DNA from 3 places in the Kribbella endophytica genome. Region 1 is predicted to be linked to each of the others. Evidence: riboswitches for the same ligand, from Rfam matches in the RefSeq annotation. Region 1 holds a riboswitch; each other region holds the start of a gene.
What was found. A riboswitch is a leader RNA that binds a small molecule or an ion and turns the genes downstream of it on or off. The one in region 1 is predicted to bind glycine.

Region 1 (4,227 bases):
CCCGTACGACGACGTCACGGAGTTCGTCCGCGCCAACGTCCGGGGCGGAACACAGCAAGGCCGGTACGCCGTAGAGGTGGTCGCCGAGGCGCCGGCCGAGGCAGTCGCAGCGCACTTCGGCCGCTGGGCCGAGGTCCAGGTCGTCACGCCGACAAGCTCCCGAGTCCTGATGGAGACGGACTCGCTCGACGGCCCGCTGTTCTCACTCGGTGCCCTCGGCACCGAATTCCGCGTGGTCGGTCCGCCGGAACTCGCCGTGGCGGCGAAGGATTGGGCCACGAGGTTTGCGCGGGCGGTCAACGCAGCAGACTAGGCAAGGAACCCCACGCTGAGGAGTCCAGATGACGTTGGACCACCACTTCGTCCACCGGGTGGAACACTCGACGATCCAGTCCCGTTATCCGCGGACCATCGGGCGGAACGCCCGGCTCGGGAGCCATGGGAACGGCGGCGTCGACGACGTCGTGATCCTGCACACCGACACGGGCAAGACCGGCTGGGGCCTTGCGGCCGGGCCGATCCCCGAGGATGTGGTCGGGCGGTCGGTGGGCGAGTTGATCGATCCGGCAACGGGAGTCAGGGAGCCCGGCCTGCGCGGGCTCGACTTCGCGTTGCACGACCTGGCGGGACAGATCCTGGATCTGCCGGTGCACGCAATGCTCGGCAGCCAGGGCGCCCGGACGATCCCGATTTACGACGGGGCGATCTACTTCGCGGACCTCGATGATGAGCCCAGCGGAGTGGACGCCGTACTGGCGCACTGCGCGGCCGACGACGCGGCGGGCTATCGCGCGTTCAAGCTGAAGATCGGGCGCGGAAACCGCTGGATGGAACGCGCCGAGGGCGACGCGCGCGACATCGAGGTGACGCGGGCCGTGCGCGCGGCGTACCCGGAGCACGGGATCCTGGTGGACGCCAACGACGGGTACGACTGCGACGGGTTCATCACCTATCTGGAGGCGGTCGCGGACTGTGACCTGTACTGGGTCGAGGAACCGTTCCTCGACGACGCGGCCGATCTGGCGAGGCTCAAGAAGCACCTGCAGGGGACGCAGACCCTGATCGCCGAGGGAGAGTCCGACCCGGACCTCGAGCCCCTCCTGGAGATCGCGGCCAACGGCGACATCGACGTACTGCTGATGGACGTGGTGTCGTTCGGCCTGACCAGCTGGCGCGAGGTGATGCCGCGGATCACCTGCCAGGCGTCGCCGCACGCCTGGGGACTACCGCTCAAGACCCTGTACGCCGCACAGCTGGCCGCGGGCCTCGGCAACGTCCCGACGGTCGAGGGCGTGCCCGGTACGACGGACGGTGTCGACACCAGTGCGTACCGCTGGGAGGACGGCAATCTGACCGTCCCGGACCGCCCCGGATTCGGCCTGACACTGACCTGAGGCCCGTGCGCTGTCAGCACCACCGGCCTTGCGCGCCCGGCCGCGCCCCGCTTAAGGTGCGACCGACAACTGAACACGCTGTTGATCCGCGGCGGGAGAATTCTGCCGCCGTGCAGGTGCCGTAGGAGCAAATCCTCCCCGGGAATCTCTCAGGCCCCCGTACCGCCGCGGTCAGGCAACTCTGGAAAGCAGCCGGACGTCCGGCTCACCGACGGTGCAAGCGAGGCCCGTACGACGGCCGCGCGGAAACTCTCAGGTCCGATACAGAGCGGGGAGGAACCCCGATCTCGTGGCGCGTGCCACCCGGATTCTGGAGTTCCTCATGGCGGGTTCACCCTTCACCGACCGGCACCTCGGCGTGCGCCGGGCGGCCGACGTCGAGCGGATGCTCAAGGACGTCGGGTACGACAGCGTCGACAACCTGGTCGAGATGGCCGTCCCGGCGTCGATCCGGCAGGACAAGCCGCTCGCGCTCGGCGAGGCGCTGAGCGAGGCCGAGGTCCTGGCCGAGCTGCGGCGGATCGCCGCGCTGAACAAGCCGGCCGTCCAGCTGATCGGCCAGGGCTACTACGACACGATCACCCCGCCGGTGATCCGCCGCAACATCCTCGAGGCACCGGCCTGGTACACCGCCTACACGCCGTACCAGCCGGAGATCTCGCAGGGCCGGCTCGAGGCGCTGCTCAACTTCCAGACCATGGTCCAGGACCTGGTCGCGCTGCCGGTCGCGAACGCGTCGCTGCTGGACGAGGCGACCGCGGTCGTCGAGGCCGTCCTGCTGATGCGCCGCTCCAACAAGAACGACGGCAAGACGGTCCTCGACGCTGATTGCCTGCCGCAAACAATCGAGCTGGTCCGGAGCCGGGCCGAGGCGCTCGGTCTCGAGGTCGAGGTCGCCGACCTGTCCCGGGGCCTGCCCGAGGGCGACCTCAACGGTGTCGTCCTCCAGCAGCCCGGTGTCTCCGGCCGCGTCCGGGACCACTCCGCCGTGATCGCGGCCGCGCACGAGCGCAAGGCGATGGTCACCGTCGCCGCCGACCTGCTCGCGCTGACCCTGATCGTCCCGCCCGGCGAGCAGGGCGCGGACATCGCCGTCGGCTCGACGCAGCGCTTCGGCGTCCCGCTCTTCTACGGCGGCCCGCACGCGGCGTACATCGCCGTCCGCAAGAACCTCGAACGATCGTTGCCCGGTCGCCTCGTCGGCGTCTCGAAGGACGACGCAGGCCGTACGGCGTACCGGCTGGCGCTGCAGACCCGCGAGCAGCACATCCGCCGCGAGAAGGCGACGTCGAACATCTGCACCGCGCAGGCCCTGCTCGCCGTCGTGGCCTCGATGTACGCCGTCTACCACGGGCCGGACGGCCTGAAGGCGATCGCGGAGACCGTCCACGGCCATGCCAAGACCCTGGCCGCAGCGCTGTCCAAAGCCGGGTTCGACGTCCTGCACACGAGTTTCTTCGACACGATCACCGTCAGCACCCAAGGCCGTGCCCAGCAGTTCATCGCGAAAGCCGAGGCCGAGGGCATCAACCTGCGACACATCGACGACGACCTGATCGGGATCTCGGTCGACGAGACGACAACGGCCCAGATCGTGCGGGACGTGCTGGGAGTCTTCGGTGCCTCGGGCAACGATGACTTGGAAGGTTTCGAGCTAACGACGCAGCGGACCTCGGAATACCTCCAGCACCCCGTGTTCAACACGCACCGCTCCGAGACCCAGCTCCTGCGCTACGTCCGCAAGCTCTCCGACCGCGATCTCGCGCTGGACCGCACGATGATCCCGCTCGGCTCCTGCACGATGAAGCTCAACGCGACCGCCGAGATGGAGGCGATCTCCTGGCCGGAGTTCGCCTCGATCCACCCGTTCGCACCGGACTCCCAGACGGCGGGCTGGCGTGAGCTGATCGCCGAGCTCGAGGCGAACCTCGCCGAGATCACCGGGTACGACGAAGTCTCGGTCCAGCCGAACGCCGGATCGCAGGGCGAGCTGGCCGGCCTGCTCGCGATCCGCGGCTACCACCTGTCCCGCGGCGACGACCAGCGCACGGTCTGCCTGATCCCGGCGTCCGCGCACGGCACCAACGCGGCGTCCGCCGTACTGGCCGGCATGTCGGTCGCGGTCGTGGCGACGGCCGCCGACGGCAGCATCGACCGCGCCGATCTCGACGCGAAGATCGCCCAGCACCAGGGCTCGATCGCCGCGATCATGATCACCTACCCCTCCACCCACGGCGTGTACGACGCGGACGTGCGCGAGGTGTGCGACGCGGTCCACGCGGCCGGCGGTCAGGTGTACGTCGACGGCGCGAACCTCAACGCGCTGGTCGGTCTGGCCCAGCCCGGCCAGTTCGGCGGCGACGTCTCACACCTGAACCTGCACAAGACGTTCTGCATCCCGCACGGTGGTGGCGGGCCCGGCGTCGGGCCGGTCGCGGTCAAGCAGCACCTTGCGCCGTTCCTGCCCAACGTCTCGGCCGCGCCGTACGGATCGGCCGGCGTACTGCCGATCTCCTGGGCGTACGTGAAACTCATGGGCGCCGAGGGACTCCTGGAAGCGACGCGCTCGGCGCTGCTCGCGGCGAACTACGTCGCCAGCCGGCTCAACGAGTTCTACCCGGTCCTCTACACCGGACCCGGCGGGCTCGTCGCGCACGAGTGCATCCTCGACCTGCGCGCGCTGACCGCGAAGACCGGCGTCACCGCCGAGGACGTGGCCAAGCGCCTGATCGACTACGGCTTCCACGCGCCGACGCTGTCCTTCCCGGTGGCCGGCACGCTGATGGTCGAACCGACCGAGTCCGAGGACCTCGCCGAGCTCGACCGCTTCGTC
Region 2 (4,227 bases), 3.0 Mb from region 1:
CTCGGCGTGAAGGTGACCTGGTCCGACGAGGACCTGGCCCGGACCGCCGCCCTCGCCGCCAAACCGGTCGCCTGGTTCGACACCCGCGAGGCCGCCGCCGAGCGCTACCTGAAGGTCTCAGGACTCCAGGGTCTGGTCGATCCCGCGAGCAAGGCCGTCGGCCACGGCCTGCTGCGGGTCGACGGCCGCTGGCGTCTCGCGCTCGACAACAAGGCGTTCGGCGTCGGCGCGCCCAACATGGCCCGTCTCGTCCGCGACGCCCAGGCGCACGTCGTACTGGCGCGTGGCGAACTCGACCCGATGAACACCGACACCGAGCTCGCCGCCCTGCACGACCGCGTCGTCACGCTGCCGGGCCTCGGCCACAACGCCCACGTGGAGGACCCGTCAGCACTCGATCACGTTGACGGCCAGGCCGCCTCGTGACGTCTCCTTGTACTTGACCTTCATGTCGGCGCCGGTCTCGCGCATCGTCTTGATCACCTTGTCCAGCGTGACCACGTGCACCCCGTCCCCGTGCATCGCCATCCGGGCCGCGTTGATCGCCTTCACCGAGGCCATCGCGTTCCGCTCGATGCACGGGATCTGGACCAGCCCGCCGACCGGGTCGCAGGTCAGGCCGAGGTTGTGCTCCATCGCGATCTCGGCCGCGTTCTCGACCTGCTCCGGCGTCCCGCCGAGCACCTCGCACAGCCCGGCGGCAGCCATCGAGCAGGCCGACCCGACCTCGCCCTGACAGCCGACCTCGGCGCCGGAGATCGACGCGTTCTCCTTGTAGAGCACGCCGATCGCGGCGGCCGCCAGCAGGAACCGGACCGTGCCGTCCTCGGTCGCCCCCGGGACGAAGCGGCGGTAGTAGTGCAGTACGGCGGGAATGATGCCCGCGGCACCGTTCGTCGGCGCGGTGACGATCCGGCCGCCGGAGGCGTTCTGCTCGTTCACGGCGAGCGCGAACAGGTTCACCCAGTCCATCACCTTGAGCGGGTCGACCGACCACTTGTCGCTGCTCAGCTTCTGGTGCAGGCCGTGCGCGCGGCGCGGGACCTTGAGGCCGCCGGGCAGGACGCCCTCGGTCTCGCAGCCCTCGTCGACGCAGTCCTGCATGACCTGCCAGATGTGCAGCAGGCCCTCGCGGATCTCGGACTCGGTCCGCCAGGCCAGCTCGTTGGCGAGCATCACCTCGCTGATCGGCAGCCCGGACTCGCGGCACCGGTCGAGCAGCTCGGCGCCCGACAGGAACGGGTACTTCAGCGGCGTCCGGTCCGGGACGATCCGGTCACCGGCCGCCGCGTCCTCGTCGACGACGAACCCGCCACCGACCGAGTAGTACGTCCGTTCACGCAGTACGACGCCCTCGGCGTCGCGGGCGACGAAGGTCATCCCGTTCGGGTGGTACGGCAGCGCCTTGCGGCGGTGCATCACCAGCTGGGAGTTCTCGTCGAACGCGATCTCGTGCCCGCCGGCCAGCCGCAGCGTCTTGGCCGCGCGGATCGCCTCGACGCGCCCCTCGACCGAGCGGGTGTCGACGGTCTCGGGGTCCTCGCCCTCGAGTCCGAGCATGACGGCCTTGTTGCTGCCGTGCCCGTGCCCGGTCGCGCCGAGCGAGCCGAACAGCTGCGACTCGACGGCCGTCGTCCGGGTGAGCAGGCCGTCGGCGGCGAGGCCGACGGCGAAGGTCCGGGCCGCGCGCATCGGTCCCACGGTGTGGGAGCTCGACGGGCCGATCCCGATACTGAACAGGTCGAAAACGCTGATCGCCATCTGGAGGTTCCTTCCGGTCGTCGTTGACCGATCGGTGTGCCTCCCCGCTCTGTCAGACGTGCTGTCTTCCAGAGGTGCCTCGCCCGTGCGGTGAGGGTGCCTGAGAGATTCTTGGGGAGAGTTGCTCCTACGGCGCCCGGGTCGGTGCCCGGGTCTCTCCCGCACGGGTTCATGCGGCGTGTGGTGCTGACGGTCGCGACGGTACGGCGGACCCGCGCTCCCCGTCAATCCGGCCGTGCACTCCACAGAGGGAGAGCGTTCCCCCGCACGGGGGATCCCTCGGAAGCACCACCACCACAAGCTGAACACATGACGACGAGCACGCATCCGCACGACCACGCACCGGGCGAGACGACGACGCCGCGGTGGATGCGCTGGGCACCTCTCGTCTCAGCCGGGCACGCGGCGGCGTACGGGCTGGTGCGGTTGTGGTTCGCCACTGGGCACGCACCGGACTGGGAGCTGCCCGGGAGCGACCTGCTGATCTCCTACTGGCTCTCGCTCGCGTTCTGCGTGCTGAGCGCGGCTCTGCTCGTGCTGCCGGTGTCGCGGGTGACCATCGGGCTCACCTGGGCAGCAGCCGCCGGCTGGGTCGCCGTGTGCGGCTTCGCGCTGCTCGACGTCGTCGCCGCCGTACTGCCCGGCCTCGGCATCCCCTTCGACCCACTCGGTCTACTCAGCCGCCTCGGCGGCCTCACTGGCGCGGCACTGCTCGCGGCGACCGCTCTGGCCAGGCAACGACAGCTCGACCCGTCCTGCCTGCGCTGCAGCGGCAGCCGCCGACCGGTGACGTCCACACCCCGCTGGGCCATCGCCGGAGCAGCCGTCGCCGCAGCAGGCTGCCTCATCCGCCTGGCGGCTCAGGCGGTCGTCGGGTTCGGCAGCACGCCGTACGACGCGGGCTCGGCGGTGATCCTCTTCGAGACCGGTTTCCTGCTCGCCGGCCTCCTGCTCCCGCTCCTACTGGTCACCCGCGCCAGCCGGATCTTCCCGCGCTGGATGCTGCTGCTCCCCGGCGGCGGACTCGGCGCCGGCATCACGGCGTACTTCGGCGTCGGACTGCTCCAGATGTTCGCGGCAGTGCTGCAGCACGAGCCGATCTTCGGGGACATCGACCTGCCCGAGGCGTTCTTCTGGGTCGCCGTCCCGGCCTACGTGCTCTGGGGCGCGGGACTGCTCGCCGCGACGTACGGCTACTACCTCCGGACGCGCCGGCCCTGCCGCGGCTGCGGCCGGTGAGTCAGCCGAGGCGGTTGGTGCGGGCTGCCCACAGCTCGAAGAACCAGGTGAACAGCGGCGGGATGCTGGCGGCCAGCGCGAGCAGCGTGGTCGTCCAGGTCCAGCGCAGCGGCTTACGGACGACCGCGACGGTCAGCACGTAGGCGACGAAGATCCCGCCGTGGATCGGCCCGAAGATCTGGACGCCGATCTCGTTGTCCGACAGCACGTACTTGAACAGCATCCCGATCAGCAGCCCGGTCCAGGAGATCGCCTCGGCGATCGCCACCACCCGGAACCAGGTCGCATGCTTCGAACCAGCCGGCGCGTCCACGGCTGCAACAGTCTCGGTCATCAGACCAGTGACCCTAACAACCCCACCCAACCCGCTCCCGGGTTCCCTCCGGGTCGCCACCGGATGCCGCTCAGGGTCGGCGCGGCGAAAGATCGTCCCAATGAAGAGACCCATTGTTTGGTGTGCGGCCGCGGCCGCCGTACTGGCAACGTTGACTGTGCCGGCTGCCGCGGCGCCGTCCGTCGACTGGGCAGCTTGCCAACCCGAGCCCGGCGACACCCCCGAGGACATCGCCCTCCTCCCCGGCTCCGAGTGCGCGACGCTGACCGTGCCGATCGACTGGAACAAGCCAGGCGACGGCACCTTCGAGCTCGCCGTCGCCCGGCGGAAGGCTCAAGGCGAGCGCGTCGGCGTACTGGTGTTCGGCCCCGGCGGGCCAGGCGACTCCGGCGTCGAACGGATCCGCACCGGTATGAGCAGGTTCAGTCAGCAGCTCGAGGACCGCTTCGACGTCGTCAGCTTCGACCCGCGCGGTGTTGCCCGCAGCAACGCGGTGAAGTGCTCGGCCGCACTCCTCGCGCGCCAACCCTCGCCGATCCTCAAGAGCCAGAGCGATTTCGACGCGACCATCAAGTACAACCACGACCTGGCCACGGACTGCCGCAAGAACACAGGCCCGGTCTACGACCACCTCGACACCCTGCAGACCGTGCGCGACGTCGACGCGATCCGCGCTGCCCTGGGTGAGCAACGGATCTCCTTCCACGGCAGCTCGTACGGCACGTTGGTCGGCCAGCAATACGCCCAGCGCTACCCGCAGCGAGTACGCGCGCTGGTGCTCGAGAGCGTCTTCGACCACGGCCGCGCGACGACCGGCGAGTTCCTCGACGAGCAGGCCTGGGCGGGTCAGGACTCGTTCGACGAGTTCGTGAAGTGGTGTACGACGGCAACGA
Region 3 (4,227 bases), on a different contig from region 1:
GTAACTCCACGGATGTAGTCCGTTCCAGTCCGTACCCAGGGAGGCTCAGGCGTGACACGCACCGGCGACACTGATCTGACGGCGCAGTCGGCGTCGGAGGCACACGCCGACGCGGCTGCCGCAGCGGGGGTGCAGGGCCTGCTCTTCGACGACGACCTGCGCCCGATGCCGGAGGATGTCGGCTTCCGCGGCCCGACGGCCTGCGCGGCCGCGGGCATCACTTACCGTCAGCTCGACTACTGGGCCCGCACCGGCCTGGTGTCGCCGTCGGTCCGCCCGGCCACCGGCTCGGGCACGCAGCGGCTCTACGGCTTCCGCGACGTTCTTCTGCTCAAGGTGATCAAGCGGCTGCTCGACGCCGGCATCTCGCTGCAGCAGATCCGGACCGCGATCGCCCACCTGAGCAAGCGCGGCATCGACGACCTGACCCAGATCACGCTGATGAGTGACGGCGCCTCGGTCTACATGTGCACCTCGCCCGACGAGGTGATCGATCTGCTGGCCGGCGGCCAGGGAGTGTTCGGCATCGCCCTCGGTGGTGTCTGGCGCGAGGTCGAGGGTTCGCTGTCCGAGCTGCCGACCGAGCGCGCCGACGGCAGCGACGACGAGTCCGGCTCGCACGCGAACGACGAGCTCGCCGCTCGCCGCCGCGCCCGGATGACCGGCTGAACCACCCACAGCAAACAGTGCGCCCACTCACCGCGGAGACCTTGCGTGGTGTGTGGGCGACTTTGTTGTTACCCCTCGACGCCGACGACACGATCGACTTCGCCCGCCTCGAGACCCAGCTCGACCACCTGACCAAGGCGGGGCTGGACGGTCTGTACGTGCACGGTACGGCGGGGGAGTTCCAGACCCTGACCGAGGACGAGTACGACCGGATCAACGCCCTCCTCGCCGCGGGCACCGACCTCCCGTTCCAGATCGGAGCGAGCCACCCCTCGGCTCAGCTCCAGCTCGATCGCGTACGACGGGCCGCCGCGCTTCGTCCTTCCGCGATCCAGGTGATCCTGCCCGACTGGCTGCCGCTGAACGCCGGCGAGGCGCTGACATTCCTCGACCGCGTCGCCGAGACGGCGGGCGGCGTACCGCTCGTGCTCTACAACCCGCCGCACGCGAAGACGCAGGTCGGGCCCCGGCAACTCGCCGACCTGGCGCGCGCCGTACCGACGTTGATCGGGCTGAAGAGTGCCGGGGGAGACGCGGAGTGGTTCTCCCGAGCGCGCGACTCCGGCCTGTCGCTCTTCGTCCCCGGTCACTTCCTCGCGAGCATGACGCCGCTCGGCGCGGACGGCAGCTACTCGAACGTCGCCGCGCTCTCGCCGACCGGTTCCGTCAGGTGGTACGAGCTGGTCGAGACCGACCACCAGGCGGCACTCGACGTCGAACGGCGGATCGCGGAGTTCTTCGCCCAGCACATCGCGCCGCTGCAGGCCCGAGGCCTGTCGAACCCCGCGCTCGACAAGTTCCTCGCCGCGGTCGGCGGCTGGGCCGACGCCGGGACGCGCATGCGCTGGCCGATGGCCTTCGCCGATCCGGAACTGGTCGGACCCGCGCGGGTGACCGCGCGGCGGCTGCTGCCGGAACTCGACGAGGGCAACTGGTAACCTCGGGGTTGCCGTACACAGCACTCGGGAGAGTCCCAGGTTCGCCTGGGCGCCGAAGGGGCAATTCCTCCCCGGAACCTCTCAGGCCCATGGACCGGGTGCCGCAGGCGACTCTGAAGCGCGCTCGCCGCGTGACAGAGGGGGAGGCCACCGGCAGACCTGTCAGCAACGGAGCCTCCACTCATGACTGAGCACGACATCTCCCCACAGATTTCGGCGACCTTCGCCGACCGTCACATCGGTCCGCGCGCCGACGAGGTCGCCCGGATGGTGCAGACCCTCGGGTACGCCGACGTCGACGCGCTCGTCGACGCCGCCGTACCGGCCTCGATCCGCTCGACCGAGCCGCTGCGGCTGCCCGAGCCGGCCTCCGAGGTCGACGCGCTGACCGAGCTCCGTCAGCTGGCCGCCCGCAACACCGTGGCCACCTCGATGATCGGCCAGGGCTACTACGGCACGTTCACCCCGTCGGTGATCGTCCGCCGCCTGGTCGAGAACCCGGCCTGGTACACGGCCTACACGCCGTACCAGCCGGAGATCTCCCAGGGCCGGCTCGAGGCGCTGCTGAACTTCCAGACCGCCGTGTCGGACCTGACCGGCCTGCCGACCGCGAACGCGTCGCTGCTCGACGAGGGCACCGCCGCCGCCGAGGCGATGACCCTGGCGCTCCGATCCAACCGCAAGTCCAAGAGCAACCGCTTCCTCGTCGACGCCGACTGCTTCGCGCAGACGATCGCGGTCGTCGAGACCCGCGCCGAGGCGCTCGGCATCGAGGTCGTCGTCGCGGACACCACCGACGGCCTGCCGGACGGCGACTTCTTCGGCTTCCTGGTCCAGTACCCGGGCTCCGGCGGCGTCGTCCGCGACCTCAAGCCGCTGGTCACCGCCGCGCACGAGCGCGAGACGCTGGTGGCCGTCGCCTCCGACCTGCTCGCGCTGACGTTGCTCGAGGCACCGGGTGAGGCCGGCGCCGACATCGTCATCGGCTCGTCGCAGCGCTTCGGCGTACCGCTGTTCTACGGCGGACCGCACGCCGGCTTCATGTCGGTCCGGGCCGGCCTCGAGCGGTCGTTGCCCGGTCGCCTCGTCGGCGTCTCGGTCGACGCCGACGGCGCCCCGGCGTACCGGCTGGCCCTGCAGACCCGTGAGCAGCACATCCGTCGTGAGAAGGCGACCTCCAATATCTGTACGGCGCAGGTCCTGCTCGCCGTCGTCGCGTCGATGTACGCCGTCTACCACGGCCCCGACGGGCTGAAGGCGATCGCCGAGCGCGTCCACACCAACGCCGACAGCCTGGCCGCGTCGCTGCGCGCCGGTGGCGTCGAGGTCGTGCACGAGCAGTTCTTCGACACCGTCCTGGCGCGTGTCCCCGGCCGCGCCGCCGACGTCGTCGACACCGCCCGGCAGAACGGGATCTGGCTGCGTCTCGTCGACGCGGACCACGTCGGCATCTCCTGCGACGAGAAGACCGACGCTGCCGCGCTCGGCCTGGTCTGCAGCTCGTTCGGCGTCCGGTACGACGCATCGCTGGCCGGTGGCAACCTGTCCGAGGCCGTCGTCCGGACGTCGGACTTCCTGACCCACCCGGTCTTCAACACGCACCGGTCCGAGACCGCGATGCTGCGCTACCTGCGCAAGCTGTCCGACTACGACTACGCGCTCGACCGCGGCATGATCCCGCTCGGCTCGTGCACGATGAAGCTGAACGCGACCACCGAGATGGAAGCGGTCACCTGGCCCGAGTTCGCCGACGTGCACCCGTTCGCGCCGATCGAGGACGCGGCCGGGTACGTGAAGCTGATCGGCCAGCTGGAGCGCTGGCTGGCCGAGGTGACCGGCTACGCCAAGGTCTCGATCCAGCCGAACGCCGGGTCGCAGGGCGAGCTCGCGGGCCTGCTGGCGATCCGCGGCTACCACCGGGCCGAGGGAAACGAGGAGCGCAACGTCTGCCTCATCCCGTCGTCGGCGCACGGCACCAACGCCGCCTCCGCGGTGATGGCCGGGATGAAGGTTGTTGTTGTCAAGGGCAACGATGACGGCACCATCGACCTGGACGACCTGCGGGCCAAGGCGACCGAGCACGCGGACAAGCTGGCCGCGATCATGATCACCTACCCGTCCACGCACGGCGTGTACGAGGAGAGCGTGACCGAGGTCTGCCAGATCGTGCACGACCACGGCGGCCAGGTGTACGTCGACGGCGCGAACCTGAACGCCCTGCTCGGCCTGGCCAAGCCGGGCGAGTTCGGCGGCGACGTCTCGCACCTGAACCTGCACAAGACCTTCTGCATCCCGCACGGCGGCGGTGGCCCGGGTGTCGGTCCGGTCGCGGTCGCCGCGCACCTGGCGCCGTACCTGCCGAACCACCCGCTTCTGGGCCAGGCCGGTCCGGACTCCGGCGTCGGCCCGATCTCGGCGGCGCCGTTCGGCTCGGCCGGCGTGCTGGCGATCTCCTGGGCCTACATCCGGATGATGGGCGCGGAGGGTCTGACCTCGGCGACCAAGGCCGCCGTCCTGACCGCGAACTACGTCGCCAAGCGGCTCGAGAACGCGTTCCCGGTGCTCTACACCGGCGAGAACGGCCTGGTTGCGCACGAGTGCATCCTCGACCTGCGGCCGA

Region 2: it holds a riboswitch for glycine, as region 1 does, so the genes downstream of both, ACYVIO_RS02990 (L-serine ammonia-lyase) here and gcvP (aminomethyl-transferring glycine dehydrogenase) in region 1, are expected to answer to the same signal.
Region 3: it holds a riboswitch for glycine, as region 1 does, so the genes downstream of both, gcvP (aminomethyl-transferring glycine dehydrogenase) here and gcvP (aminomethyl-transferring glycine dehydrogenase) in region 1, are expected to answer to the same signal.

Annotation. Positions count from the first base shown of each region.
Region 1 covers NZ_BAAGUR010000001.1:3,584,807-3,589,033, forward strand. Annotated here, with positions in the region: gene ACYVIO_RS17215 (helix-turn-helix transcriptional regulator) at 1-313, shown strand, start outside; gene ACYVIO_RS17220 (mandelate racemase/muconate lactonizing enzyme family protein) at 342-1,394, shown strand; glycine riboswitch at 1,477-1,569, shown strand; glycine riboswitch at 1,570-1,671, shown strand; gene gcvP (aminomethyl-transferring glycine dehydrogenase) at 1,717-4,227, shown strand, end outside.
Region 2 covers NZ_BAAGUR010000001.1:618,147-622,373, forward strand. Annotated here, with positions in the region: gene ACYVIO_RS02985 (alpha/beta fold hydrolase) at 1-426, shown strand, start outside; gene ACYVIO_RS02990 (L-serine ammonia-lyase) at 388-1,761, opposite strand; glycine riboswitch at 1,840-1,933, opposite strand; gene ACYVIO_RS02995 (hypothetical protein) at 2,071-3,000, shown strand; gene ACYVIO_RS03000 (DUF3817 domain-containing protein) at 3,002-3,334, opposite strand; gene ACYVIO_RS03005 (alpha/beta hydrolase) at 3,435-4,227, shown strand, end outside.
Region 3 covers NZ_BAAGUR010000002.1:1,236,913-1,241,139, forward strand. Annotated here, with positions in the region: gene ACYVIO_RS24240 (MerR family transcriptional regulator) at 52-669, shown strand; gene ACYVIO_RS24245 (dihydrodipicolinate synthase family protein) at 720-1,607, shown strand; glycine riboswitch at 1,623-1,714, shown strand; gene gcvP (aminomethyl-transferring glycine dehydrogenase) at 1,791-4,227, shown strand, end outside.